One region of the Lacrimispora sanguinis genome, then DNA from elsewhere that is predicted to be linked to it. Evidence: predicted binding sites of a transcription regulator. Region 1 holds the regulator's gene; the other holds the start of a gene.
The links. Region 1 encodes NrdR, which represses ribonucleotide reductase genes. Its sites were predicted from a motif close to CACAANATNTTGTG; they were not measured.
Positions count from the first base shown of each region.

Region 1 (15,251 bases):
TTTTTGCAGCATTTCCTTCAGATGACAACCTCGCCTCTGCCAAGGCTGACGACAACAGGAGTTGTGGATCCCTTTGAAGAGGAATTTTCCGCTTTTGTATTCAAAATACAGGCCAATATGAATAAGGCTCACAGAGACCGTGTTGCATTCATGCGGATCGTCTCCGGCAAGTTTGACGCGGGCATGGAAGTAAACCATGTGCAGGGCAACAAAAAAATGCGTTTGTCCCAGCCGCAGCAGATTATGGCCCAGGACAGGAAGATCGTGGAAGAGGCCTATGCAGGTGATATTATCGGAGTCTTTGATCCGGGCATTTTTTCCATCGGAGATACTCTTTGCAAATCCAATGAAAAATTTGAATATGAGGGTATTCCCACCTTTGCGCCAGAGCATTTTGCAAGAGTGCGGCAGATGGATACCATGAAAAGAAAGCAGTTTATTAAGGGCGTAAACCAGATCGCACAGGAAGGTGCCATTCAGATCTTCCAGGAGTTTAATACCGGAATGGAAGAGATCATCGTAGGAGTTGTGGGTGAGCTGCAGTTTGAGGTATTGACCTACCGTCTGGAAAATGAGTACAATGTGGAAGTCAGACTTGAAAAGCTTCCATATGAATATATCCGCTGGATCGTGAACAAAGAAGAACTTGATGTAGCAAAGATTCAGGGTACGTCCGATATGAAGCGGATCAAGGATTTAAAGGACAATCCTCTTCTCTTATTTGTAAACAGCTGGAGCGTTGGCATGGTACTAGACCGTAATCCGGGACTGAAGCTTTCTGAATTCGGTCACAACTAAGTAAAACACGTTTTGCATATTGCTTGCAAAAATGAGATGACAGAAAGCCGGTAACGGTTTAATTAGAATAAAAAATAAGGAGGCAGCAGACAATGAGTAAGATTGATGAAGTAAGAGCAGCAATGGTAGAGGCGATGAAGGCAAAGGATAAACCGCGAAAAGATGCCTTATCCATGCTTCTTTCTGCTCTTAAGAATTTTGAAATCGATAAGAAGGACCATACCCCAATTACGGAAGATGAGGCCAATACAATTGTAAAGAAGGAAATCAAGCAGAATCAGGAAACTCATGATCTTGCGCCGGAAGACAGGACGGATATCAGGGAAGAAGCAGCGTACCGTATTACCGTTTATAAGGAATTTGCGCCGGAGGATATGGGAGAGGAGCAGATTAAGGAGATTATTGAGTCTGTTCTTAAGGAACTTGGAATTGAAACTCCTACAGGAGCAGATAAAGGAAAAATTATGAAGGTCCTGATGCCCAAGGTAAAGGGAAAGGCAGACGGCAAGGCGGTAAATGAAGTACTGGCATCTATGATGAAATAAGAAAAAAGGGGTGTGGATCATGTATAGGAAAGAAATAGAAGAATATATAGAGTCACATAAACAGGAAATGATAGAAGACATCTGTACGCTGTGCCGCATTAACAGTGAAAAGATGCCATACCGGGAAGGGATGCCTTACGGACCGGGTGCGTTTGAAGCTTTGAACGAAGCACTGGATCTTGCAGAGTCCTACGGTTTTTCCATCACCAATTATGATAATTATGTTGGAACGGCAGATTTAAACAATAAGGAACGCCAGCTTGATATTCTGGCCCATCTTGATGTGGTGCCGGCAGGTGAAGGCTGGAAGGAAACGGAGCCTTTTGAGCCGGTAGTAAAAGGAGATAAATTGTTCGGCAGAGGAACAGCGGATGATAAAGGGCCGGCTGTCGCAGCTCTTTATGCCATGAGAGCGGTGAAAGAGCTGAATATTCCTCTTGAGAAAAATGTGCGTCTGATCCTTGGAACTGACGAAGAGTGCGGAAGCTCAGATATCGCTCATTATTATTCCATAGAAAAAGAAGCACCAATGACATTTTCTCCTGACGGCTCCTTCCCGGTTGTGAACACGGAAAAGGGTGGTTTAAATGGCCATTTCACCGCAGAATGGACAGCTTCTGATTTGCTTCCCAAACTGGTGAGCATAGATGCCGGAACCAAAGTAAACGTTGTTCCTGGAAAGGCCAATGCAGTTGTGAAGGGCCTTGATGCAAAAACCCTTGAACATGCAGCGGCAGAGTGTGAAAAAAGGACGGGAATCCGTTTTGAACTGAAGCTGGATGAAGACACAGCAGTCATAACTGCAATCGGTGAAAGCGCTCATGCCTCTCTTCCCGAGGAGGGAAATAACGCATTGACCGGGCTTCTTTCCTTCTTAACAGAACTTCCTCTGGCAGAATGTGAGCAGATGACCATGATCCGCCGCCTTTTAGAACTGATCCCTCACGGGGATACGAAGGGAGAAGCTCTTGGGATCGCAATGGAAGATGAGCTTTCCGGCAGCTTAACTCTGGCGTTCAGCTTATTAAAGGTAACAGAATCCGGTATTGAGGGAACCTTTGACAGCCGGTGTCCGGTCTGTGCGACTGAGGAGAATGTCCTTCAAGTGGTAAGAAGAAACATGGCTGAAAAGGGCTTTACCCTTCATAATGATTCCATGAAGCCGCCTCACCATGTGGATGGAAATTCGGAGTTTGTAAAGACTCTGTTAAATGCTTATGAAAGCTATACAGGCCGCAAAGGAGAGTGCGTATCCATGGGCGGCGGTACCTATGTCCATGAATTAAAGAACGGTGTTGCCTTCGGAGCTTCCATGCCGGGGACAGATAACCGGATGCATGGGGCAGATGAGTATGCAGTCATTGAAGAACTGATTGTAAGCGCAAAGATATTCGCGCAGGTGATTGTAGACTTATGTTCATAAAATTAGGTTTTTGTTTTAAATTTTAAAATAAGTATTGACAAAAATAAGAAGAGAGCGTAAAATACGCCTCATAAAGTAATTCCTAGTTTGCCTATAGGAATCAGTGGGAGGAGTAGCTGCCATGAACCAGTGGAGAGCCATGCAGATGAATATGAACATGATGAACGGCATGTGTATGATGATGTGTCGTGTATCAGAGTGCATAAAAATACGATAATCGTTTCATTTGTATGGATTGTGATTAATTCGCTGAGAGCAGCAATACGCGGAAAATTTAAGGTCGCAAGTCTGTGCAGGGCTTGCGGCCTTTTTGTATCTTAAAGAAACAACTTACGGTTATCCCATTATGCCCACGAAGTTGGGCGGGAATAAAGAAAGGAAATGGACAAATGCAGTCAGCAGAACCTATTATTCAGCTGGTGGGACTGGGAAAAGAGTTTCGTACCGCCAATGGCCCGATTAAGGCCTTAGACGATATCAACCTGTCCATAGAACAGGGAGAGATATTTGGAATTATCGGCTTAAGCGGAGCCGGAAAAAGTACTTTGGTCCGCTGTATCAATTATCTGGAAGTACCTACATCAGGAGATGTACTTTTTGAAAACAAGAGTCTGGCATCCATGCGGCCGCGGGAACAGAGGCTGGCCAGACAGTCCATGGGCATGATTTTTCAGCAGTTCAACTTACTGGCTCAAAGGAATGTTTTACAGAATGTATGCTTTCCGTTAGAAATCGCCAATGCGCCCAAGAAAGATGGAATAAAGAGGGCCATGGAGCTTTTGGAAATCGTTGGTCTTAAGGACCGGGCCAAGGCTTATCCGGCCCAGCTGTCAGGAGGACAGAAGCAAAGGGTCGCCATAGCAAGAGCCCTGGCAACCAATCCAAAGGTTCTCCTTTGCGATGAGGCTACAAGTGCTTTGGATCCAAATACCACAAAGTCCATACTTGGGCTTTTAAAAGATATTAACAAGTCCATGGGGGTTACTGTAGTTGTCATCACCCATGAGATGTCGGTAATAGAAGCGATCTGTGACCGGGTTGCGATTATTGACCAGAGCCACATTGCAGAAGTGGGAAGCGTAAAGGAAATATTCTCTGAGCCAAAGTCAAAGATTGGCAGACAGCTCATATTAGGAGATGCAGCAGAACAAGTCAGCCGTTTCGGAGGCTCCAAAAGAGTCCGGATTTCCTTTGACGGACGGTCTTCTTTTGAACCGGTTCTCGCCAATATGATATTAACCTGTAAAGTACCGGTAAATATTATGCATGCCGAGACCAGGGATATTAACGGAACTGCTATGGGACAGATGGTTATCCAACTTCCGGATAATGAGGTGGACCAGAACCGAGTGCTAAGTTATTTAAAAACAGCAGGGATTACACATGAGGAGGTGAAGAAACATGACCTTTGATGCGACAACGATTCAAATGCTTATTACCGGTATAGGAGAGTCTTTGTTTATGACGCTGACATCTTCCGTATTTTCTTATCTTATCGGTATCCCTCTGGGTATCATACTAATTGTTACAGATAAGGATGGGATTCATCCAATCCCCTGGCTCCAGCAGGTATTGGGACTTGTTATCAATCTGTTTCGCTCCATACCCTTTATTATTTTGCTTATCATGGTAATACCCGTTACAAAAATGATTGTTGGAACACTTTTGGGACCCAAGGCCGTGATTCCGCCTTTAGTAATAGCAGCTGCCCCATATGTTGCCAGAGTGGTGGAATCTTCTTTTAAAGAAGTAGACAGTGGTGTGGTAGAAGCGGCGAAATCTATGGGTGCTTCTACGTTTCAAATTATTTGTAAGGTTCTCCTTCCGGAGGCAAAGCCTTCCCTCCTGGTAGGAGCAGCACTTTCCGTAACAACCATATTATCCTATTCCGCTATGGCCGGGTTTGTAGGCGGCGGCGGTCTTGGTGATATAGCGATTCGATATGGATATTACCGTTATCAGACACAGATGATGTTTGTAACAGTCGCGATTCTTGTGATTATCGTCCAGATCATTCAGGAAACCGGAATGAGATTATCCAAAAAGAGCGACAAACGGGTTAAATAGTAACTGCCTCAGGCGTTACCATAAAAAATTTCAAGGAGGAACAATTATGAAAAAGTCACTTTATGTATTTTCAGCTGCATTGGTTGCAGCAGCAGCGTTAACTGCATGCTCAGGAAGTAAGGAAGCACCCGCAACAACTGCAGCAACACAAGCAGCATCAGGGGAAACAAAAGCAGAAGAAACAACAGCAGCAGAAACAACCGGCCAGCTGGAGAAGATCGTTGTAGGAGCAACTCCAGCCCCTCATGCAGAGATTTTAAATGCTGCAAAAGATATTTTAAAAGAAAAAGGTTATGAACTCGTAGTAAAGGAATATACGGATTATGTGCAGCCAAACATGGCTCTTGAATCCGGAGACTTAGATGCCAACTACTTCCAGCACAAGCCATACCTGGATCAGTTCAATGAGCAAAAAGGAACCGACCTTGTAAGTGCGGCAGCCATTCATTATGAGCCATTTGGCATCTATGCAGGAAAGACAGATTCTATTGATAAGCTTCCGGACGGAGCCCAGATCGCAGTTCCAAATGACGTTTCCAATGAGGCAAGAGCGCTTCTTTTACTGGCAGACCAGGGTCTGATCGGATTAAAGGAAGGTGTTGAACTGGATGCTACCAAGAATGATATTGTAAAGAACGATAAGAACTTTAAAATCGTTGAAGTAGAAGCAGCTCAGCTTCCCCGTTCCTTAGGCGATGTGGATGTGGCTGTTATCAATGGAAACTACGCCATTGAAGCAGGTTTAAAGGTATCCGATGCTCTGGCTGTGGAGGACGCAAAGTCTGTGGCAGCAACCCTTTACAGTAATATTATTGCGGTTCGCGCTGGTGAGGAAAGCAGCGAGAAGACCAAAGCTCTTGTTGAAGCTTTAACAAGCGATACTGTTAAAAAGTTTATCGAAGACACCTATGAAGGCGCAGTAGTTCCTTCTTTCTAAACAGGGAATTCCTTAAGAAATAAATAAAGGGCCGTTATGGAATGCTTTACGCATCTTCCATAACGGCCTTTTTGTCGGATATCTAATGTATGGCTACGCCTGACCGGGCTTTTTGCGGCATCATCTATTGCGCCAGCCGCTGTCTTAAAATCTCAAGATACCGTTCATTCTTATCGCAATGTTCCAAAGCAAAAGATTTCATAATTCTGGAGATATCCTCACGGCTTAAGTTTTTAAACTGATTTGCATATTCCGGCTGTAAGACACCTGCGGCAAAGCCGGTCAGCAGAGCGTAGTTCATACATTTCTGAAAAGTGCCGAAGGTATAATTCGGTGCTTCATCCAGGAGTGACAACATGTATTTGGTAAAATCCCTGGTCACTTCTTTACCAGGGCATTCGCTGCGCCAGGCGGTAAAGTTTTCAGCTCCTAAGAGACCCTTTAGCCGCTGGACCCCGGCGACCTGCCGAAGATATTCGCTATCGGGCTTAACCGTTACCCAGCCCATGGTTCCGCAGTCCTTATAGGTCCAGGTGGTCCAGTGAAGGCCCAGTTCATTCATTGCCTTTAACTGGTCATCCATGGATGCCAGGCGGTTTGGAACATCCTCTTCCCCAGTACAATACTGGGAACCAAACTCCCCGACCCATAAAGGAACCTGGTATTTTTCGGAAAATTGCCAGCCCTCTGTTTCCTTGATATGGGTTATCTGCTTTTCATAATCCCAGTAGCTGGCTGTCTCCACCCGGTCATTATGCAGCTCATCATAGTGTCCAGGATACTTGCCGGGACCGAAGCTGGAGACGATGTAATCGTGGGAGGAATAAACAAGGTTTTCAGCAAAAGGGGCCTCCAGGCCGGAAAAATTATGTCCATAGCAGTCGCCTTCGATAAAGATAATGTGGTCCGGGTCAACTTCCCGGATGGCATGTACGGTATTTCTTACAATCCGGTTGAAGGTTTCGTAATCTGAGGTGAAATTTTCGTACATGTTAAAGGGATAATCCCCGCTGCGGCAACTGGAGCTTGGCTCATTGAACAATTCATAGCCAGCCACTGCAGAGCGGCCGCAAAAACGCCGGGCAAGCTCCTGCATAAAGCTGATGTAGCGCTTTTGGTAGCAGGCATCGCTCCAGAACAGGGAGATGCCTCCGTCATTATCGCTGTGCCAGTGGGTGTTCTGCCAGCCCTGTATGGCATGCATATCTAAAATCACGTATAAGTGGTGGCGCTCGCATAGGGTGATGGCGGCTTCCAGAATTTCGAATCCTTTTTCCTTATATACAAAGGGCTCGGAATCATCTTCAAAATGCCGGTAGTTGAGCGCCAGGCGCACGCAGTTCGCCCCGGTGGAAGCGATAAAACTCAGATCCTTTTCAGACAAAAATTCTTTCATCATTTCTAAGAAGAAAAATTCTCCATCCTCTTTCCCCAGTCTGGCAGCCATGTGCTCTCGTAAGGAAATTTCCGTTCCCGGATAACCGTTGATAAAGTTTTCCATATTCATCCAACCGCCGATGCAGGTGCCGCGCAGATAGACCGGACTGCCGGATTCTGTTACAATTGCTTTCCCCCTGGTTTTAAGAAACTCCATAAAAATTCTCCTTTCGGTATGTAATTCACTTTATTGTATATTTTACCATTTATATGTGGATCGCTCAATATGATGAATTATCAACATTCTATATAAAACAGAGAAAAAATCAAGTCTAAATGTAAATGTTGACGGATTTTCATACTTAAAACCTTTCATTTTCATGTGGATGGAGGCTAATAGGCAGATCTATGACTATCTCACAGCAGGAGGAATGGATGTGATAAAACTTCCTAATCAGCGGCTGTTCCTACTGGTATTTTTATTCCCGGTTTTTGCTAAAAAAAATATTAATTTTACAGACAATGGAAAATATTGTATAATTGCCATATTGTCGAAAGCAAAAACTTTTTCGACAATCGGATGTGCGGGCTGAAAAGCAGCCCATTCATTTGCTTAGAAAGTTTAAGTAAGTTATATATTATAACAGAAAGGGAGATGATAGAAATGGATCAGGATCATCAAAATGATTCCTGGCAGGAAACCCAGGATTGGAATCGCGATACCGTATATAAACAGCCAGAGAGTCCGGCACAGAGCAGCATGGCCCTAGCCTCTCTGGTCATGGGAATTCTTGGAATTATAACCTCCTGCTGCTGTTACGGAGGAGTGATCTTCGGAAGCCTGGGAATTCTGTTTGCCTTACTTTCCAGGACAGAAGACAGGTTTGAAAGTTATGCTAAGGCAGGCCTTATTACTTCATCCATTGCCTTTGTTCTTGTTGTACTGGTTATAATCGTATTTCTTGGAACAGCGGCGATGAGTAGCTTGGGGTTTGGAGGTGTGTTTTCATGAAAACTTCATCATCAGAACTTAAAAGGCGTGCAAAGCGAACATTGAAAGGCAAATACGGTTTTTGTATTGGTATCCAGTTTATAGAATGTGGCATTCTTCTGGCAATAACTCTGGTGTACATGTTAACATCCTTTTCTATGGGATTTTTAAGCGAACCTTTTTTAGGCGGCGGACGCAGCGTATCAGCGGGATATGTGGTCTTAAGAGCAGGGGTTTATATATCGTTCCTGATAATTCTCTCTGTATACGGCCTTTTAAAACCGGGAGTATTAAAGATTTATATGAATCTGTGTAGTGGCAATACCGCTAAGCTGTCTGATTTACTCTTTGCTTTTCAGAACAAGCCACATAGGTTTATAGGACTTTATTTTATTAATCTTTTTATTGGATTTGCCTGGGGAATCCCGTACTTTGTAGTACTCATTGTAGCAGTCATCACTGATTTTATTCCTATTATGGTAGTACTGCTGGTACTTATGTACCTGCTTCTGCTTATTGGAAATATTATTACAATGCTGTATTTATCCCAGTCCATGTTCCTTCTCATCGAGTCTCCGGATCAGAGAGTGATCGGGAGTCTTAAGGAAAGTGCAGCCATGATGAAGGGCAATAAGGGAGGTTATTTTTACCTTTTAATGAGCTTCATTGGGATGGTAGCCCTGGGATACTGCTCCATGGGAATTGGCTTACTCTGGGCCCTCCCTTATATTCAAGCTACCGTAACAGAGTATTATCTGGATCTTAAGGAGCGGCGTTCTCTTGATTTCCCCGGAAGAGACGTAGAGGTCTCCTTTGAATCCATGTGGAACCAGGAAAATCAGTGATAGGCCGTGTCATGAAGGATGGATGCGCATAGAATATACAAAGGAGGTGTATCTATGCGCATTTGTGAACTCAAACAAAAAGAAGTAATTAATATCTGTGACTGCAGACGCTTAGGATTTGTTGGCGATGTGGATTTTGACATGGAAACAGGATGCCTTTTAGCCATTATTGTACCAGGTCCAGGATGCTTTTGCGGTTTTTTAGTCAGGGAAAAGGAGTTTGTAATTCCCTTCTGCGACATAAGGCAGGTGGGTCCGGACATCATCCTTGTAAATGTGGATTTGGAAAAAGCAACGGAAAGATGCGGGATATAAGGAGGATGGGCTTGCGGATCTTTGGATTGTAAGCTATGATATATAAAACGAAGTTCGATTCGTGACAATAAAATTACAGTCCGAAAGACAGGAGGACCAGATACGTGAAATGTCCATTTTGCAATGAAGCAGACACAAAGGTCATTGATTCCAGACCGGCAGACGACAACAGCTCCATCAGGCGCCGAAGACAGTGCGAGAAATGCGGGAAGAGGTTTACAACCTATGAAAAGCTTGAAACCATGCCCCTTATGGTAATTAAAAAAGATAATTCCAGAGAAGTTTATGACCGTTCAAAAATAGAAGCAGGAATTCTTCATTCCTGCCATAAGAGACCGGTATCATCCCAGCAGATTGATTCCATGGTAGACGAGATAGAAACCCAGGTTTTCAACCGTGAAGAAAAGGAAGTAGAAAGCACGGTGATCGGAGAGCTTGTCATGAAAAAGCTGCAGGAAGTGGATGAGGTGGCTTATGTGCGCTTTGCTTCCGTATACAGGGAATTTAAAGACGTGAGTACGTTTATGGAAGAAATAGGAAAACTGTTGAAAAAGTAGGAGACTTATGTTTAAAGTATTTTATCCGGATGAAGATGCGGCATCTGCATATGACATATCCTTTAAGGAATTATATAAAAATGGGATCAGAGGCGTGATTTTTGATATTGACAATACTCTGGTGCCCCATGATGCGCCTGCAGATGATAGAGCTAAGAAATTGTTTTTACATTTGCATGAGCTTGGGATGGATTCCTGCCTCCTTTCCAATAATAAAGAGCCGAGAGTGGCTTCCTTTGCCAAAGCTGCGGGAAGTCCTCATTATATTTTTAAAGGAAACAAACCCGGGAGAAAAGGCTATCAAAGAGCCATGGAATTCATGGGAACGAATGCAAAACATACGGTTTTTGTAGGGGATCAGCTTTTTACTGATGTTTATGGAGCCAAAAGAGCCGGAATCCATAGCATTCTGGTCAGGCCGATTCATCCAAAAGAAGAAATCCAAATTGTTTTAAAGAGATATTTAGAGAAAGTTGTGCTGTATTTTTACCACAGAGATAAGAAAAGAAAAAAGAGTACAATGTAAGGTAAAAGAACATATCTGACGGGTAAAAGACAACCTGACAGGTTATAATACGGATGAGACGGTTCGGACAAGCTGGCTGATCCGGTGCATATGGGCTTTGCCTGGAAAGCATGGGATGAAAGGTGGAAGAAGGGATATGAAAATTCTTGTATTAAACGGGCCGAATTTAAACTTTTTAGGAATCCGCGAAAAGGGGATATACGGAACAGAGGATTATCATGCGCTGGTATCCATGCTGGAAGAAAAAGCGCAGAGTGAAGGTCATGAACTGGAAGTCTTTCAGAGCAATTATGAAGGCGGAATCATCGACAAAATTCAGGAGGCATATCACAATGGAACAGAAGGGATTATCATTAATCCCGGGGCATTTACCCATTACAGCTATGCCGTTAGAGATGCCCTGAGTTCCGTAGAGATTCCTAAGATTGAAGTCCATATATCCAATGTCCATAAGAGAGAAGAGTTCCGCCATACTTCGGTGACTGCACCTGTTTGCACCGGACAAGTAGTTGGCCTCGGACTGAAGGGATATGCTCTTGCAATGGATTATTTAACAGGAAAATAATTGCTTAGATTCAAGAAAAGGGAGATATTTGTAAAAAACTGTTGAAAATGTATTTGTTATAGTATAGAATATAAAAGGTTAAGAAGAGAAATTCAAGGAGGAATATCATTTATGATATCAGCGGGTGATTTTAGAAACGGTATCACATTAGAGATCGAGGGTACTGTTTATCAGATTATGGAGTTCCAGCATGTAAAACCTGGAAAGGGTGCTGCATTCGTAAGAACTAAGATTAAAGATGTGTTAAACGGCGGCATTAACGAGCGCACATTCCGCCCATCAGAGAAGTTCCCACAGGCAAGAATCGATCGCTTTGACATGCAGTATCTGTATGCTGATGGAGATCTTCATAACTTTATGGATACGAATACCTATGAGCAGATGGCGTTATCTCCAGATGTAATCGGTGATGCGTTAAAGTTTGTAAAAGAGAATGAAACGGTTAAGGTATGTTCTTATAATGGTAAGGTATACTCCGTAGAGCCTCCGTTATTCGTGGAATTAGTTATTACAGAAACAGAGCCGGGATTCAAGGGTGATACCGCTCAGGGCGCTACCAAGCCAGCTACGGTTGAGACCGGTGCGGTGGTATATGTTCCCTTATTTGTTGATCAGGGTGACAAGATTAAGATTGATACACGTACAGGTGAATATCTGTCCAGAGTATAAAAGGAAAAGGACCGGGCGATCTGCAAGGTCCTTTTATTAATTATGTATGATATTGAGAAAACAACGTAGAAAGGATCGCTCTAATATTCCTGCGTTGTTTTTATGCTTTAAAGATATTTGCAGGGCAGCTCTTTTTAAAACCGCTATATTTCTGTGTTCATTTATGGTATAGTTTGTTAAATAGGAAGTTGAGCGGGGGACATAACATGACTGAAAGAGAGAAAATGTTAGCAGGAGAACTTTATGATTGCGGGGATAAGGAATTATTAACCCAATGGCATAAAGCAAAGAATCTTATACGGGATTATAACCAGACGAATTCTGAAGATGCAGTGGAAAAAGAACGTATTTTAACAGAATTATTAGGTGGGCGAGGATCTAACTTATGGATTACCGCACCGTTTTTTGTTGATTACGGGAATAATATTTACTTTGGTAATAACTGCGAGGTAAATATGAACTGCACTTTTTTAGATGACAATAGAATCATTATCGGGGATAATGCCCTTATTGCACCTAACGTACAAATATATACTGCATTCCACCCTACAAATGCCATAGAGCGTTTTGGGAAGATAAAAGAAGATGGTTCTTTTTCTTTTTGTAAAACACAGACAGCGCCTGTTGTTATTGGTAACAATGTTTGGATTGGAGGCGGTGCGATTATTATGCCAGGTGTGACCATTGGGAATAACGTTGTGATTGGTGCAGGGAGCATTGTGACAAAGGATATACCTGATCATCAGATAGCATATGGCAATCCGTGCAGATTAATACGGGAAAATATTTAAATACGGGGAAGTGCAATAAGAGAATATTGCAAGCATAGAAGGTAAATATTATAAAATAATAAAAAGAAAGCACCTTTTTGGGAAAAGATAAGGATTGTGCGATCCTCATAACTTAAAAAGGCGCTTATTTTATTACCGGATCACCTATTTCTGTCCATGTGGCTGAAGATCATGGAGCAGTATAGTTTTGGAAAAGAAAAGGGAAAAGAATTTGATTTTTAAGGTCACTTGTAATATAATTAATATTTAGCGTAGAAATATCTGGAATAGAAAAAGGAGACCAGGAACTGATGAAGAAGATTCTTGATTTGATTACAGCAGAGATGAAGGCAGCATTTGCGAACTGCGGATATGATGAGGCTTATGCAAAGGTAACCTTATCGAATCGTCCGGACCTTTGCGAATACCAGTGTAACGGAGCCATGGCAGCAGCCAAGGCTTATAAAAAGAAACCGTTTGATATTGCATCGGAAGTAGTGGAAAAGCTTGCGGGCAGTCATGTATTTGCTGCGGTGGATGCAGTGATGCCGGGATTTATCAATTTAAAACTTAACTCAGATTATCTGGCAGACTATATGAACGGCATGGCCGACGAAGAACAGTGCGGCTGCGAAAGAACAGAAAACCCCATGACAATTGTGGTGGATTACGGCGGAGCCAATGTTGCAAAGCCTCTGCACGTAGGTCATCTCCGTTCCGCGATTATCGGGGAAAGTATTAAGAGATTGGGCCGCTTTCTGGGACATCATGTCATTGGAGATGTTCACCTGGGAGACTGGGGCCTTCAGATGGGGTTGATCATTGAGGAGCTTAAGGACAGGAAACCGGAGCTTCCTTATTTTGACGAGTCCTATGAAGGGGAGTATCCTAAGGAAGCACCTTTTACCATCGGTGAGCTGGAAGAGATATACCCGGCGGCCAGTGCAAAAGCCAAATCCGACGAGGAATTCAGCACCAGAGCCCATAATGCCACTTTGAAGCTGCAAAATGGTTTTAAACCTTACCGTGCCATCTGGCAGCATATTATAGAAGTATCTGTTTCCGATTTAAAGAAGAATTACGGAAACCTCAATGTTTCCTTTGATTTATGGAAAGGCGAAAGCGATGCGGAACCCTATATTGCCGGTTTAATAAAAGAGCTGGAAGATAAGGGCCTTGCTTATAAAAGCCAGGGAGCCCTTGTTGTGGATATTGGAGAAGAGGGGGATACCAAAGAACTTCCTCCCTGTATTGTAAGAAAATCTGACGGTGCAGCCCTTTATTCTACTTCTGATCTTGGAACCATTATTGAACGTGAGAAAGATATAAAGCCTGACTGGTACATCTATCTTACGGATAAACGCCAGGAACTGCATTTTGTCCAGGTGTTCCGTGTGGCGAAAAAGGCAGGCTTTGTATCACAGGATAAAAAGATGTCTCATCTTTGCTTTGGAACCATGAACGGAAAAGACGGTAAGCCATTTAAGACAAGGGACGGCGGAGTTATGCGTCTGGAAACCCTGATTTCTGACATCAGCCAGGCAGCTTACGAAAAGATTATGGAGAACCGTACCGTTTCAGAGAAAGAAGCGGAGGAAACATCAAAGATCGTGGGAATGGCGGCCTTAAAGTATGGAGACTTATCTAATCAGGCTTCCAAGGACTATGTGTTTGACATGGACCGTTTCGTATCCTTTGAGGGAAATACCGGCCCTTACATCCTTTATACGATCGTAAGAATAAAGTCTATTCTGGCAAAATACCAGGGCGTTGAGGATAAATACCAGGGTGAGGAGCAGATTCTTGCAGCTGCAACGGATGCGGAAAAAGATTTAATGCTTCAGCTTTCCAGATACAATGAAATCATGGAAACAGGCTTTACGGAGCTTGCGCCCCATAAAATATGCCAATACATTTACGAACTTGCCAATGCATTTAACCGTTTTTACCATGATACTAAAATCATATCCGAAGAGGATAAAAAACGGCAGGCATCCTGGATCCGTTTAATCAGACTGACCAAGGATGTATTAAATGCATGCATTGGCGTACTGGGAATCGAGGCGCCGGAACGAATGTAATGGTGAACGGATGTGAGGAACTATGAGAGTATCACACTTGACGACAAATACCTTTTGGAAGGGCGAATCAGGCGTCAGTGCCCTGGTGGAGGACCAGGGAAAGGAATATAAGGCAAATCTGCATATCAAGGGTAGTCAGGTTTTTGACTACTCTTGTTCTTGTGCCCAGGGAAATTCCTACCGAGGGATGTGTCCTCACTGCAAAGCTCTGTTTGAGGTGTATAAGGAACAGGAGTCAAACCCCGGGAGACCTGTTCTCACTTCCCAGCAGGCAAGAGCCATGATCCGGGAATATACCAACCGGGAAGTGTCCCGGATCATGAGCGAGGGAGAAGAGGAACAGGTAAAACTTTCCCTGTCCCTCCTGGTAAGCAAAAGAGAAGTGAAGCTGGAGTTTAAGCTGGGAAGGGACCGTCTCTACATGGTGAAGGACCTGGCTGCATTTGCCAATGCAGTAGAAAACGGCACCTATGTGGAATACGGCAAAAACCTGGCGTTTCATCACACCCCTTCTGCTTTTGCTAAGGAGAGCCGGCCCCTTCTGGAATTTGTGCTGGAGATTGTCAATGCGTATTGTGAGCATTACGAACAGTTTCAGAAAAGTTCCTTTTCCACAAAACCTGTTCTGCGGTTTTTGAATTTAAGCCGCGCAAACCGGGACCGTTTTTTTGGAATCATGATGGGAGAGACCCTGGAATTTGAAGATTACAAAGGACAGAAGCGGCAGTTAATGATTGTTGACCGAAATCCGGACTTAAAGGTTACGGTAAAGCGCCAGGGACGGG
Region 1 covers NZ_CP173277.1:155,294-170,544, forward strand. Annotated here, with positions in the region: gene ACHZES_RS00695 (peptide chain release factor 3) at 1-798, shown strand, start outside; gene ACHZES_RS00700 (GatB/YqeY domain-containing protein) at 891-1,343, shown strand; gene pepV (dipeptidase PepV) at 1,363-2,766, shown strand; gene ACHZES_RS00710 (methionine ABC transporter ATP-binding protein) at 3,156-4,178, shown strand; gene ACHZES_RS00715 (methionine ABC transporter permease) at 4,168-4,833, shown strand; gene ACHZES_RS00720 (MetQ/NlpA family ABC transporter substrate-binding protein) at 4,880-5,770, shown strand; gene ACHZES_RS00725 (glycoside hydrolase family 5 protein) at 5,895-7,364, opposite strand; gene ACHZES_RS00730 (DUF4190 domain-containing protein) at 7,812-8,159, shown strand; gene ACHZES_RS00735 (DUF975 family protein) at 8,156-8,983, shown strand; gene ACHZES_RS00740 (PRC-barrel domain-containing protein) at 9,038-9,298, shown strand; gene nrdR (transcriptional regulator NrdR) at 9,403-9,855, shown strand; gene ACHZES_RS00750 (YqeG family HAD IIIA-type phosphatase) at 9,863-10,381, shown strand; gene aroQ (type II 3-dehydroquinate dehydratase) at 10,518-10,946, shown strand; gene efp (elongation factor P) at 11,058-11,615, shown strand; gene ACHZES_RS00765 (sugar O-acetyltransferase) at 11,822-12,406, shown strand; gene argS (arginine--tRNA ligase) at 12,697-14,466, shown strand; gene ACHZES_RS00775 (DEAD/DEAH box helicase) at 14,489-15,251, shown strand, end outside.

Region 2 (15,251 bases), 970 kb from region 1:
CGTCACATGGATAGTCTGGTTGTGGACATGACGGTAACAGAAAATATGATTCTGCGTACCTACAACCGGCTGCCTTTTTCAAAGAAATGGATTCTGGATTATAAAAAGGCAGAGAACCGTGCTTTAGAAGCCATTGAAGAGTATGGAATACGTACTTCAGGAAAAAGTGGGACAAGGACGCCGGTAAAGCTTATGAGCGGCGGAAATCAGCAGAAGGTGATCTTATCCCGTGAGATATCAAAAGAGGCCAGGCTCATTGTAGCCAGCCAGCCTACCAGAGGATTGGATATCGGAGCAACGGAATTTGTCCATCAGACCTTAATCAGACAGAAGAACCAGGGAAAAAGCGTTTTGCTCATTTCTGCCGATCTAGATGAGATCCTCACTTTAAGTGACCGGATTGCAGTAATGTTTGAAGGACGGATCATGGGGATCCTTAACAGGGAAGAAGCGGATGTATTTAAAATCGGACTTTACATGGGCGGAGTAACGGAAGAAGGAGGAAGGCCATGAATCACATGAAAAAGTGGAAGGCAATAGAAGTGACGGAGGTTGCGTTCCTTTCCATTGCTATGGCAGTCATCCTTATCATATTGTCAGGGGCTGATCCTCTTACGGCAGGCCGGATGTTTTTTAACGGAATCTTTGGCAATGCAAGCGGCTTCGGAGAAGTATTTGTAAAAGCGACTCCTTTGATTCTCACCGGACTTGGATGTTCGGTGGCCTTTCGGACCGGTTTTTTTAATATCGGTGCTGAAGGACAATTCTACATAGGAGCCCTTGCGTCTGCCTGGGTGGCTCTAAATGCCACCGGAGTCCCGGGAATTTTTCGGATTATCCTTGCCATTGGATGCGGCTTTCTCTTCGGCGGCTTATGGGCTCTTATAGCAGCCATATTAAAAGCTAAGCTTGGAATATCAGAAATCATCTGCACCATTATGCTTAATTATATTTCTATGAATCTTTTGGGTATCGCTGTCCGTACCTTTCTCATGGATCCGGCGGGAAGCATTCCCCAATCTGAAAAAATAGATGCATCTGTCACACTTTTACGTTTTTTAAAGCCAACCAGAGTTCATACAGGTATCTTTATAGCCCTTGGAGCTGTGTTTTTTGTATGGTTTCTCATGGAAAAGACCACCTCAGGCTATGAATTCAAAGCCGTGGGCTTTAATAAACGGGCAGCGGCATGCAGCGGTATTTCTGTGGTGAAGAATATAATCCTGTCAGCAGTATTAAGCGGAGGCCTTGCAGGAATCGCAGGAGCTGTGGAGGTACTTGGAGTCCAGAAAAAGCTGCTTGAAGGAATTTCAGGAGGCTGCGGTTATACGGCAATCCTCATAACTCTTTTGGCCTTTAACCATCCGGGCGGCGTACTTTTGGTTTCCGTTTTATTTGCGGCTTTGGAAGTTGGGGCAAACTCCATGCAAAGGCAGATGGGAGTTCCCTCTGCGATTGTAGATTTTCTGATTGGATTTATTGTACTGCTTATCCTGGGCAGGGAACTTCTGACCGGAAAAATGAGAGCAAAGGAGGGAAAATAAATGATGCAGCAGATCTTAACTGTCGGCTTCCTGTCTGCCTTTTTGTCGGCAGCCGTGCGGATGGCTGTGCCTCTTGCCTACGCAGGGCTAGGGGAGACGATATCGGAAAAGTGCGGAATATTAAACATCGGAATGGAGGGCGTCATGCTTTCCGGGGCTTTTTTCTCCTTTGCAGGCACATTTTTTTCGGGGAGTATTCTTGTAGGGCTACTTTGCGGTATGGCGGGCGGAGCGGCTGTCAGTATGCTTCATGGAGTTCTGTCGATCAGGCTCTCTAAGGATCAGTCGGTCAGCGGGATCGCCATTAATATTTTTATACTTGGCGTCACCAGCTTCCTGTATAAACTGATGTCAGGGGGACAGTCCTACCAGCAGATCGAACCTTTAATAAAATTGCGGATACCGTTGCTTGCCGACATTCCACTCATTGGCAATGCTCTTTTTAATCAGGATATTTTAACTTATCTGATCTATTTTCTGGTCATGGGAGTATCGTTTTTTTATAAGAAAACAAATACCGGGCTTTCCTTTGCTTCCATCGGTGAAAGCCCTCGTGCCGCGGATTCAGCCGGGATACCGGTTTACCGGTACCAGTACATTTCCATGGTGTTAAACGGAGTTCTGGGCGGGATTGGCGGTGCTTATCTGGTTTTGGTACAGGTGGGGAACTTTTCGGAAAATATGACCTCCGGCCGAGGATACATTGCTTTGGCGGCTGTCATCCTGGGGCGTTATCTTCCCTTTGGAATGCTGGGAGCTGCCTTTTTATTCGGCTCTGCCAATGCGCTGCAGATCCGTCTTCAGGCAGTGGGAGTTCCTCTTCCTTCGCAGGCATTGTCCATGCTTCCTTATCTGATCACATTGGCGGCCCTGCTGGGCTCCGCCCACAAAAATCATGGGCCGGAAAGCCTTGGGAAGCCTTATGTGCGCGGTGCGAGATAAAGATTTTCCTATTAATGGAAACGCTTGGAGTCTTACTTTGTGAGATTTCAGGCGTTTTTTTAACCGAACCAAGTAAGTCCCCCACTTCAAATGCGAAAAGCATTAAGTGGTGGGTGGGGACTTACTTGTGTCAGGTGGAGTACAAGCTCCACCTGACAAGCAGCGATAGTTGCTATTCGGTTATGAGCAAGTAGCGAAGCGGATTTCGAATATCCCATTGACTAATTAATTTAACAGCTTTTGTTTGGTAATAATAAAAAAGGGAAATAGTCTGAAAACGAATATTTTGTGCTTCGGTGGTTGAAATTAACTATATGTTGTGGTATATTTTTACATATGAGATTCAATAACAGTTATTGATACTAATATAAAACATGGAATGGCGGGAATTATAAATGGACAAGACAGATGGAAAACAGGAAATCCTGGAATATTTTAAAGAGGTACCAGAGCTCATAGGCGTTTTAGAGGGAATCCGTAAGGATTGGGATTTGGCACCATATGATCTGGATCACCTCTCCGTAAAATTCACAGGGTTTTGTAAGAAAAATATGAGCCTTGGAGAACGGTTCGAGGCGCTCATCCAGGCGGCTGTGGAGCTGACGACCCAGGAGGCGCCGAACTGGGAGTATATAGGGGCAAGGCTTTCCATGCTGCGTTATGAAACCAGGTTAAAAGAAGAGCTGGACCGGAGAAAGATTGGCAGCTTTTATGATAAAATATGTTTCCTGACAGAAGACGGGCTTTATGGGGACTACATTCTGGAAAATTACAAAAAAGAAGAAATTGATCGGTATGAAGGCTATCTGGATCATAGCAGAAACCACCTGTTCAATTATTCCGGGCTGGAACTGTTGCTTAACCGGTATGTGATCCGCAGCCGCCGGAATGAGCCTTTAGAGACTCCCCAGGAAATGTTTCTTGGAATTGCCATGCATCTTGCCATGCTGGAAAGGGCTGACCGGGATCATTGGGTAAAACGGTTTTATGATATGCTCAGCACTTTAAAGGTTACCATGGCTACGCCCACCCTTTCAAACGCCAGAAAGCCTTATCATCAGCTTTCCTCCTGTTTTATCGATACCGTACCGGACAGTCTGGATGGCATTTACCGAAGCATTGACAGCTTTGCAAAGGTCAGTAAGTTCGGAGGAGGCATGGGCCTTTATTTCGGAAAAGTCCGTGCCGCAGGGAGTACGATCCGCGGCTTTAAGGGCGCTGCGGGAGGCGTGATCCGGTGGATCAAGCTGGCCAATGATACGGCAGTGGCAGTGGACCAGCTGGGGGTACGGCAGGGAGCCGTGGCAGTTTACTTAGATGTCTGGCATAAGGACTTTCCGGAGTTTTTGACTCTCAGGACCAATAACGGAGACGACCGCATGAAGGCCCATGATGTTTTTCCGGCGGTTTGCTATCCCAACCTGTTTTGGAAACAGGCAAAGGAGAACATAGAAGGGGACTGGTACTTAATGTGTCCTCATGAGATTCTGACAGTAAAGGGCTGGGCACTGGAGGATTCTTATGGAGCCCAGTGGGAGGAACGATATCTGGACTGTGTGAATGACAGCCGTATCCATAAGCGGATCATTCCCATTAAAGATATCATCCGCCTGGTTTTAAAGAGCGCGGTGGAAACAGGAACGCCCTTTACCTTTAACCGGGATATCGTCAATGAAGCCAATCCAAACAGCCACAGCGGCATCATTTACAGCAGCAACTTATGTACGGAAATTGCTCAGAATATGAGCGGGGTGGAACAGGTGGACCAGCAGATCCAGACCGTGGACGGGGAGACCGTGGTGGTCACCGTAACAAAGCCGGGAGACTTTGTTGTGTGCAACCTTGCCAGCCTTTCCCTGGGGAATATTGATCTTAAGGATACCAAAGAGCTGACCGAGCTTACAAGAAGTGCGGTCCGTGCTTTGGACAATGTAATCGATTTAAATTTTTTCCCAGTGCCCTATGCAAAGGTCACCAACCTCCGCTATCGCCCGGTGGGACTTGGGATAAGCGGATATCATCACATGCTGGCTAAGAACGGGATCTCCTGGGAGTCAGAAGAGCATCTTGAATTTACTGATAAGGTGTTTGAAGCAATCAATTATGCGGCAATTGAAGCAAGCTGTGATTTTGCAGAGGAAAAAGGAAGCTATGATCTGTATGAAGGAAGCGAATGGCAGACAGGGGCATATTTTGATAAACGGGGATATTGCTCTGAAGAGTGGATGCACCTTCGGGAAAAGGTGGCAGCCCATGGCATGAGAAACGGCTGGCTCATCGCCATAGCACCAACCAGCAGCACCAGCATGATCGCAGGTACCACGGCCGGGCTTGACCCTGTCATGAACCGGTATTATCTGGAGGAGAAAAAGAACGGTTTGGTTCCCCGGGTAGCCCCGGATTTATCGCCTGAAACATTTTGGAAGTATAAAAATGCCCATTATATAGACCAGAGGTGGTCCGTAAGGGCGGCGGGTATCCGCCAGCGCCATGTGGACCAGGCCCAGAGCATGAACCTTTATATTACCAATGATTACACCCTTCGTCAGGTGCTGGAGCTTTATATCCTGGCTTGGGAAAAGGGTGTGAAAACCATTTACTACGTCCGTTCCAAAAGTCTGGAAGTGGATGAATGCGAGGCCTGCTCCAGCTAAAAAACGGTTGGGAATAATAAAACAAGAGAATGCGGAGAAAACGATATGGAACAATTAAAAAAAAGACCCCTTTTTCATCCGGATGGGGAAATTGAGGTAAGAAAACGGCGGATGATCAACGGCAATACCACAAACCTCAATGATTTTAACAATATGAAATACACCTGGGTAAGTGATTGGTACCGGCAGGCCATGAATAATTTCTGGATTCCTGAAGAAATTAATCTAAGCAGGGACAGGAAGGATTATCCCTTATTAAGTCCCGAAGAACGTAGAGCTTATGATAAGATATTATCCTTCCTGGTGTTTTTGGACAGCATCCAGACCGCTAATCTGCCGGCTCTAGGAGAATATGTGACTGCCAATGAGATCAATCTCTGCCTTTCCATTCAAACCTTCCAGGAGGCGGTGCACAGTCAGAGTTACAGTTATATGCTGGATTCCATCTGCGAACCTCAGACTCGGAATGAGGTGCTCTATCAGTGGAAGAGTGACCCTCATCTTCTTGCACGTAATACCTTTATCGGTGACCTGTATAATGAATTCCAAAAGGACAAGAGCGCGTTTGCATTTATGAAGGCAGTTGTGGCAAATTTTATTCTGGAGGGTGTGTATTTTTACAGCGGATTCATGTTTTTCTATAACCTAGGACGGAATCATAAAATGATCGGCTCCTCTCAGGAGATCCGTTACATTAATAGAGATGAGAACACTCATTTATGGCTGTTCCGAAATATTATTCTGGAACTTGAGAAGGAAGAGCCGGAACTGTTTACCAGGGAACGGGTGGAGGTTTACCGGAGTATGATCAGGGAAGGCTGTGAGCAGGAAATCGCCTGGGGCTGCTATGCCATCGGAGATGAAGTTCCCGGACTTACAAAAGAAATGATCACGGACTATATCATGTATCTTGGAAACTTACGCTGTGCAAGTCTCGGCTGGGAGCGGATTTATGAGGGTCATGACAGGGAGCCGGAAAGCATGTTATGGGTTAACCAGTACAGCAATGCCAATCTGATCAAAACAGATTTTTTTGAAGCGAAAAGCACGGCATATGCGAAAAGCAGCGCTCTGGTGGATGATCTGTAACAAGTAAGATTGTATTAAAAAAGATCGCCATTTCAATAATAATAATTGTTTTTGTTTTAACGATGTGATATAATCAAGAAAAACAATTCTTTAGGAGGCTATTTATGGAACGTATTGTGGTAATTGGAGCAAACCATGCCGGTACGGCAGCTATCAACACAATCTTAGATAATTATAAAGACAACAAAGTTGTTATATTTGATTCCAATGATAATATCAGTTTTTTAGGCTGCGGCATGGCTCTTTGGATCGGCGAGCAGATTCATTCATCCGAAGGCCTGTTTTATTGCAGCAAAGATATTTTTGAAAAAAAGGGCGCAAAGGTCTACATGGAAACAAGAGTAGAGCGCATTGATTATGATAAAAAGATTGTTTTTGCAGAGGGAAAGTATGGCCAGAGATACCAGCAGGAATACGATAAGCTGATCCTTGCAACCGGTTCTCTTCCTATTTCTCCTAATATTGAAGGAAAAGAACTGGACAACGTTCAATTTGTGAAATTATTTCAGAATGCGAAAGATGTCATTGACAAGCTGCATAACGATGCCTTGAAAGATATCGTGGTTGTAGGGGCAGGGTACATCGGCGTTGAACTGGCGGAAGCATTTCGCCGTGTTGGAAAGAATGTCACCTTAATCGACAATATGCACACCTGTCTGTCAAGCTATTATGATCAGGAGTTTTCCGATATCATGTCCGAAAACTTATCAAGCCATGGCATTAAACTGGTTTATAATGAAATCGTGACTAAGCTTGAAGGTAACGGCAAAGTGGAAAAAGTGGTCACTGACAAAAATGAATACCATGCTGATATGGTAGTACTGGGAATCGGTTTTAAACCTAACAACCGGTTAGGCAAGGATGATCTTGAACTGTTCTGTAACGGGGCGTTTCTCGTTGACAAGCAGCAGCAGACCAGCCGGCCGGATGTATATGCCATCGGCGATTGTGCAACTGTTTTTGACAACTCCATCCAAAAGACAAACTACATTGCTCTGGCAACCAATGCCGTGCGGTCCGGAATCGTGGCAGCTCATAACGTATGCGGAACACCTCTGGAATCCATTGGCGTTCAGGGATCCAATGGAATCTGCATCTGGAATCTGAAAATGGTTTCTACAGGGATCAGCTATGCAAAAGCCAAAAAGCTGGGATATGACGCAGCGGCGGTGGATTATGAGGATACTCAAAAACCGGCCTTTATTGAACATGACAATTACAAGGTAAAAATCAGGATCGTATACGATAAGAAAACCCGCATCGTTTTGGGAGCACAATTATGTTCAGAATATGATATTTCCATGGCGATCCACATGTTCTCCCTTGCGATCCAGGAGCAGGTAACCATTGACCGGTTAAAGCTGACGGACATCTTCTTCCTGCCACATTTTAATCAGCCCTATAACTATTTTACAATGGCTGCTTTGCAGGCAAAATAATTTTTTTAACCAAAAAAAGGAATAAGGTGAATCTTCAGGCAGTGTTGCCACAAGGTAATCGCAGCAGGAATTGCACAGGTCTTGACAATTGATTTCTTTCATGTTAGTATGAGAATGCTCTCCAGAAGAGTACCAGTCAGGGGCAGTACTGGTTTCGACAGGGGCTATGCAGCTGGTGAAGCTATCCGCATGCGATGCGTTAAATGGCAAACCTAAATATAAACGCTAACAATAACGAATTAGCATTAGCTGCTTAATGCAGCTTGTCGGCCTTAAGGCACTCACACTTTAAGATCCCGGCATCGACGATGTGAGAAACGACGTATGCAAAGCTTTGAGCATGCGGTCGTATTATGAAGCTACTGAAGCTGTCAGGGTGTTAGTTCCCGGGCGGTGGAGGGAATGTCAATAAACTAACTATGATAGTAGAAGAACAGGGAATTGGTTTTTGGACACGGGTTCAACTCCCGTCTGCTCCACTTAAAAAGTTTTTGAACGAAGTATGGCGTAGCGCATAAAGCTACGCCATTTCTTTATGTATCGGGTTATTTCGTTCTGTATTTTGTTCAATCAAGAAAATGACGGCTGAAAATTATTTATCATACCGTCGTCAAGCTTCTATAAATTATCACACTTAGAATGTAATTGTCTCTATCTGAATAGGTCCTAATCGTTCCGGGCAAACAAGTAAGCGTAACGTTGAACCGTATAAAGTTATGATAAAAGCACAAAGTTGCTACTTATTTTGGTTTTGCTTAGCCCGAAACCTTGCTATTGATAGTTGGTAGGCAGGATGGTATTCTATTTATAGATTTTTTATATTATGTGGGGAGAATGATTTTATGAAAGTTGTGTTTTTAATTGGAAATGCGTCCGTAGGAAAAATGACAGTTGGACAGGAATTGATGAAAATTACAGACTTACGTTTGTTCCATAATCATATGACAATTGAGCCGGTAATTGAAATTTTTGGCTCCTACAATGGGAAAATAATTTCCCGTTTAAGAGAAGTGGTATTTGAAGAATATGCAGCATCAAATAATTATGGACTTATTTTTACATATATGTGGGCATTTGACCAGAAGTCCGATTGGGATTATATTGAGCACGTCAAAGATATATTCAGACCATACGAAACGGAATTTTACTATGTTGAACTTGTCGCTTCAAGAGAAGTGCGTTTGGAAAGAAATACTACTGAAAATAGATTGCGCAATAAGGCATCAAAACGAGATATTATTATTTCCAATCAAAGATTAATAGTTGATGATGAAAGATACCGTTTAGTAAGTAATGACGGGGAAATACCATTTGATAATTACATTAAAATTGATAATTCAAATATATCACCTGACATTGTTGCTCAAAAAATAAAAGTGCTATTTGAATTATAGTGCGAAGCTTCAAAATTGAGCCCACAAAAAAAATATTTAAGAAAATTGAAATTTATAGCTAGTATAGGGTGTCACATCAATTTAATTTTGCATACATTAGCAATATAAAATTATAGAAACAGGAATATTTATATGGATTGTTCTCAAGGTGATCCCAGAATGGGCTCTGATGGAAGAGGCGTAGGCGGCAGAAGCGTAGGCGGAAGAGGTTTCGACAGAAGAGGTATGCGTGAAGAATTCGATAGAAGAATGGAATTTGACAGAAGGCAAGAATCTGAACGAAGAGAAGAATTCGATAGGAGACATGATTTTGACTCAAGATTTCCATTTTGGTGGTTGTTATTCTTCTAATAAGAGCAATTTAAGACGAACTACCGGCTATTAATATCTAGCTGGTAGTTTTTTGTTGCCCTAAAGGATTGCACGATAAAGGACTGCGATGGATCGGGTAAGCGCTAAATAGTAATTCACTTTCTGTATAGAGTCATGTATAATAAAGAAATCTGGACAAAGATAATTATATGGCCGTACTGAGCCACTGGAAGTCCAACTGCCGCATGGTAATCCTGGCTGAAACAAGAATACGAAACATAGTTATGTGAGGAGATAAAGGTATGCCACCAATACAGTTACTGATTAAACCAGCTTCCGGAAGTTGTAATTTAAGATGCAAATATTGTTTTTATCATGACGAAATGCAGAACCGGGAAAAGCAAAATTACGGATTTATGTCTTTGGATACCCTGGAGGAGATCGTTAAGAAAACACTGGCTTATAGTGAGCAACAGTGTGATTTTATATTCCAGGGAGGAGAACCCACTTTGGTGGGTCTTGACTTTTATAAAAAGCTGCTTGAATTTGAGCAGAAGTATAATATACGTAATGTAAAAGTCATGAATTCGATTCAGACCAATGGTTACCAGCTGGGTGAAGAATGGGCAGAGTTTTTTGCTGCAAATAATTTCCTGGTAGGAGTATCCCTGGATGGGATTAAATATACTCATGACGCCTACAGGGAGAATTCAGCGGGCAAAGGTTCCTTTGGTAAGATTATGAAGACCCTAGAGATGTTTGACAAAAAAGGGGTAGATTATAATATCCTGACGGTTGTAAATCGAAGAACAGCGGAGCGGATTACTCGAATATATGAATTTTATAAGAAAAACAACTGGAGATATCAGCAGTATATCGCTTGTCTTGATCCATTAGGAGAGCCTAAGGGTAGTCGGGAGTATTCTCTGACTCCGGAGGTTTATGGAGAATTTCTTGTAAATCTGTTTGATCTTTGGTATTTGGATTTATGTAAGGGAGAGCAGCCATACATTCGTCAGTTTGAAAATTATATCAGTCTTTTGATGGGATATCCCCCGGAGGCATGTGATATGAAGGGGTGCTGCAGCATCCAGCATGTAATAGAAGCGGATGGATCTGTTTACCCCTGTGATTTTTATGTAATGGATGAGTATAAAATTGGAAATTTCCTGGTAGATTCTATTGAGGAGATGGGAAACAGGGGATTGGAGAGTGGGTTTGTAGAGGCCTCCCTAAATAGACCAGAAGAGTGCAAGACCTGTAAATACGCATACCTATGTCGTGGCGGATGCCGCAGGAACCGTCAAATAGATGAGGCCGGCCATCTTGGTCAGAATTATTTCTGTTCATCTTATAAGTACTTTTTTGAGAAAACCCATTCAAGAATGGAAGAGATTGCCAGGCAGCTGATGCAGTCACAACTGAGGAATCGGTAAGGGAATTTCCATCGCTATATACGGCCGCAGGAGCAGAGTAAAGTCAGGAAACCGGCGGTTTTCACATCTTGTCTATATGTCCCATATAATATAGTACAATTAAAAAAGGGAGAGGTGTGAAATATGTGTTGCTTTTTTGGAGGCTGCAGAAATAACTTTGGATGTAACTGCAGATGCTGTAGATGCTGCAGATGCCGTAATTTCCGCGATCGTGATTGTGATGATGAGCGTGATCGTGACGAATGTGAGGAAGAAAGAAGAAGAGCATTCTGCGCAGGATTTAGGGCAGGTTGTAATGATCCGCGGTGCCACTGCTGTCGGCGTGACCGTGACCGTGATCGTGATCGTGATTGCGATCGTGACCGTGACCGTGATCGTGACCGTGATTTTAATGAAGATTTTTTTGAATAGAGATTATAGAAGCGGGGGCCTGCATAGAATTCAGGCCTCCGCTTTTACATTCGGATGCAGGATAATTTTTACCGATTAGGCAATGTTACAGACACAATTTCCGGAAATGGTGCATATACTGAAAGATATGATAAAAATGTAAAAGGAATTTGGTACAATGCGCGGGGAGAAAATGTGGCGGAACCGCCTGACCGTAGAAAAGCAGTATAATCATGGGGTTATCAGGCCTCAGATAAAAGGAATGTCCTGTTACATCAGGGCTGCGGTGTGTGAACCTAAAATTACAAGGCAAGTCAGGTCAATAGCAGGGCGGGCAGGAATGGATATGGCAGGTGTGGAAAACCGCATAAAATCCAGAGATTCTTATTTGGAAAAAATGCAAAGAAAATACAACCCTGGCTGCCAGGGGTACGAGGTCAAGGATATATTGAGATATACCTACACAGCTCCTGCAGAAGAGCTTGCGGAAAAGGTTTTAATAGCCATGGAGCTTTATTGGAAAGCAGGCTTTCATACGGTTGAAATTAAAAATTACTGGCTTGACAGGCAGAGTCCTTATAAGGGGATCAACACCACCTTATATTCGCCTTACGGCCAGATTTTTGAATTACAGTATCATACACCGGAAAGCTTTTCCATAAAGAACGGGAAAATGCATGAATTATATGAAAAGCAAAGGCCAATCAAGGACATGAACAGCAGGGAGTACTTAGAGTTGGGCAATCAGATGATTAAACTGTCCAATGCCATGGAGATTCCCAGGGGTATCGAACGGGTATAGGAATGAAAGCCTAAAAATAGGTTATGCTATTTAGAAAATTCACAAAATTTTCAAAATTTTCCGGGTTGCAAACCGGAAAAAATGGTGATATACTGCTACATAGTTAATTAGCTAATTGTTAGGAGGCTAACAGAAAGGGGAATATTTGCAAATGAAACCAACGTGCCCATTCCATGATAAGGGACTTAAGGGGGATTTTTCACCGGCCCATGGCGTGATGGTAAGATATATGAGAATCATGAAGATGCATCGTTGCATTTTGGAAGATCGTCTGAAGGAGACAGGGGTATACCGCAGCCAGCATCAGATTCTTATGATGCTTTCCGACCATTCTAATATATCCCAGAAGGAGATTGCTGAACGCCTTTATGTGTCCACAGCCACCATAGCGGTATCGGTAAAAAAGCTGGAAAAAGGTGGGTATATCACCCGGGCCGTGGATCAGGAGGATAACCGGATGAATAAGCTTTGCCTGACAGAGAAGGGAAAGCATACGGTAGAGCATAGCCGGGAATTTTTTCATAATGTTGAAGAGCGGATGTTCCGTGATTTTTCAGCGGAAGATTTGGCTGCCATGAGGCAATACCTGGACCGCATTTATGATAATTTATCTCAGATTCCTTTAGAAAGGGACATTACAGAAAGAGAGGATTAATAACTTGAAACGATATTGGAAATATATCAGGCCGTATTTGGGAGCCTTTATACTGGCGCCCCTCTTAATGCTGACGGAAGTATTTGGCGAGATTATGCTTCCCAGAATGACGTCCTTGATCATTAACAACGGAGTTGCCACAAAAGATGTGGGATACATTTTAGGAATGGGAGGCAAAATGGTTGCCATCGCCGTTGTCATGGCAGCGGGAGGAATCGGAGCATCCTATTTTTCATCCAAAGCATCCATTTGCTTTAGTACAGATTTGAGAAAAGATGTGTTTCATAAAGTCCAGCAGTTTTCTTTTAAGAATATTGATGATTTCAGCACAGGGTCATTGGTTACCAGGCTGACCAATGATATCCAGCAGATTCAAAATGTAGTAATGATGAGTCTGCGTTTGCTGTTTCGGGCTCCGGGCCTGTTGATCGGCGGTCTTATTATGGCCTATCTCATGAACCGGCAGCTGATGGTGATACTTTTGGTAGTGATTCCATTGCTGATCTTGGCCATCGTTATCATATTAATCGCGGCATTTCCCCGGTTTGAGGCAATGCAGAAGAAGATTGACCGTTTAAACTCCGGCGTGCAGGAAGCTTTAACGAATGTGCGCGTCATTAAGTCCTTTGTCAGGGAAGATTTTGAGGAAAAGAAATTTCAAGCCACAAACCGGGATCTAAAGGAAGGCAGCCTTGATGCCATGAAGATTGTCGTAGTCAGTATGCCTGTGATGATGCTTGCCATGAATGTTACGACTCTCGCAGTGGTGTGGTATGGAGGAAATCTTATTATTGCAGGAAAGATGCCTGTAGGTGATCTGACTGCGTTTACCACTTATATCGTCCAGATCCTCATGTCCTTAATGCTGCTGTCCATGGTATTTTTGCAGGCTTCAAGAGCTATGGCTTCTTTAAGACGTGTCAGAGAGGTCCTGGATACAGAGATTGATTTGACCGATGATCATGCTTCTGAAAAATCAGCCCAGGTTACAAGCGGCAAAGTAGAATTTCGGAATGTTTCCTTCCAGTATGTAAAAGGAATGGATGAAATGGTCTTAAAACACATTGATTTTACTGCGGAGCCTGGAGAAACCATTGGAATCATCGGTTCCACAGGAAGCGGAAAGACCTCACTCGTGCAGATGATTCCCCGTCTTTACGATGCGGATGAAGGACAAGTACTGGTGGATGGCATTGACGTAAGAGATTATTCCATTAGAAACCTACGGGAAGGCGTTGGAATGGTTTTACAGAAGAATGTCCTTTTTTCAGGAACCATTGAAGAAAATCTCCGCTGGGGAGATGAGAATGCCACCATGGAAGAAGTAATCCTTATGGCGGAAAGCGCTCAGGCCGATGGTTTTGTTACAAATTTTAAAGACGGATATGACACAGATCTGGGCCAGGGAGGATCGAATGTATCTGGCGGCCAGAAGCAAAGACTTTGTATTGCCAGGGCTCTTTTAAAGAAACCGAAAATACTGATTTTAGATGACAGCACCTCTGCTGTGGATACGGCAACCGAAGCGCGCATCCGCCAGTGCTTTCAGACGACCCTAAAAGATACCACCAAATTCATCATCGCCCAGCGGATCGGATCCGTGGAGAGCGCGGATAAGATCATCGTGCTTGATGACGGACAGATCGTAGGTATGGGATCCCATGAAGAATTGCTGGAATCCTGCGAGGCTTATCAGGAAATCTACTATTCCCAGAGAGATGTGGATAAAGAGGCAGGTGCATAATGGATAAACAGAAGAAAATAAACAGCTTAAAAAAGCGTTATGGACGGTCTTCCCAGCCAGCTAAAAACCGTGGTCCCATGGGTGGGCATGGAGGTGCCCGGCAGATAAAGGGCGGCCTTCCCAAAAATGCGAAAGCAACCATCCGGCGCCTTATGTCTTATTTAAATGAATATAAGCTTCTTATGGGAGCGGCGTTTGTCTGCGTTATTGTCGGTACCCTTGCGACCTTAGCCGGTTCTTATATGTTAAGGCCAATCATAAATCAATATATCGCACCTCCCGGAGGCGGGCTGGGGAGTGTGTCAGGTCTTGCAAAAGGTCTTGTGGCAATGGCAGCCGTTTTTCTCATCGGTTTGATTGCTAACTATGCCCAATCCAGAATCATGCTGACGGTTGCGCAAAATGCACTCCAAAAGATCAGAGATGATTTGTTCAGCAAGATTCAGACCCTGCCGGTACGGTTTTATGATACCAATAACACCGGTGATTTAATGAGCCGGTTCAGCAATGATGTGGATACCATCGGCCAGATGCTAAGCAGTACCCTGGTTCAGCTTTTTACCGGAGCATTAAGCATTATCGGTACCCTGGTGCTTATGATCTATACAAATATCTGGCTGACTCTGGTGACCGTAATCATGATTCCTGTTATGATGAGGGTTGGCGGCTTTGTAGCGTCAAGAAGCCAGAAGTTTTTCTCAGCACAGCAAAGCTCCCTTGGCGCTGTAAACGGATATATTGAAGAAATTATCAGCGGCCAGAAGGTGGTTAAGGTGTTCTGCCATGAAGATGTGGCAGAAGAAGAATTTGAAATTCTCAATGAGGATCTAAGGAATAACATGATCCATGC
Region 2 covers NZ_CP173277.1:1,120,802-1,136,052, reverse strand. Annotated here, with positions in the region: gene ACHZES_RS05275 (ABC transporter ATP-binding protein) at 1-513, shown strand, start outside; gene ACHZES_RS05270 (ABC transporter permease) at 573-1,544, shown strand; gene ACHZES_RS05265 (ABC transporter permease) at 1,545-2,486, shown strand; gene ACHZES_RS05260 (ribonucleoside-diphosphate reductase subunit alpha) at 2,882-5,140, shown strand; gene ACHZES_RS05255 (ribonucleotide-diphosphate reductase subunit beta) at 5,186-6,229, shown strand; gene nox (H2O-forming NADH oxidase) at 6,334-7,668, shown strand; RNA gene ssrA (transfer-messenger RNA) at 7,808-8,150, shown strand; gene ACHZES_RS05240 (hypothetical protein) at 8,511-9,062, shown strand; gene ACHZES_RS05235 (hypothetical protein) at 9,222-9,413, shown strand; gene ACHZES_RS05230 (anaerobic sulfatase maturase) at 9,677-10,810, shown strand; gene ACHZES_RS05225 (hypothetical protein) at 11,022-11,300, shown strand; gene ACHZES_RS05220 (hypothetical protein) at 11,379-12,002, shown strand; gene ACHZES_RS05215 (MarR family winged helix-turn-helix transcriptional regulator) at 12,154-12,657, shown strand; gene ACHZES_RS05210 (ABC transporter ATP-binding protein) at 12,662-14,401, shown strand; gene ACHZES_RS05205 (ABC transporter ATP-binding protein) at 14,401-15,251, shown strand, end outside.
Region 2: a site for NrdR is predicted at 2,795-2,808, ahead of ACHZES_RS05260 (ribonucleoside-diphosphate reductase subunit alpha). Genes of this name have one in related genera too.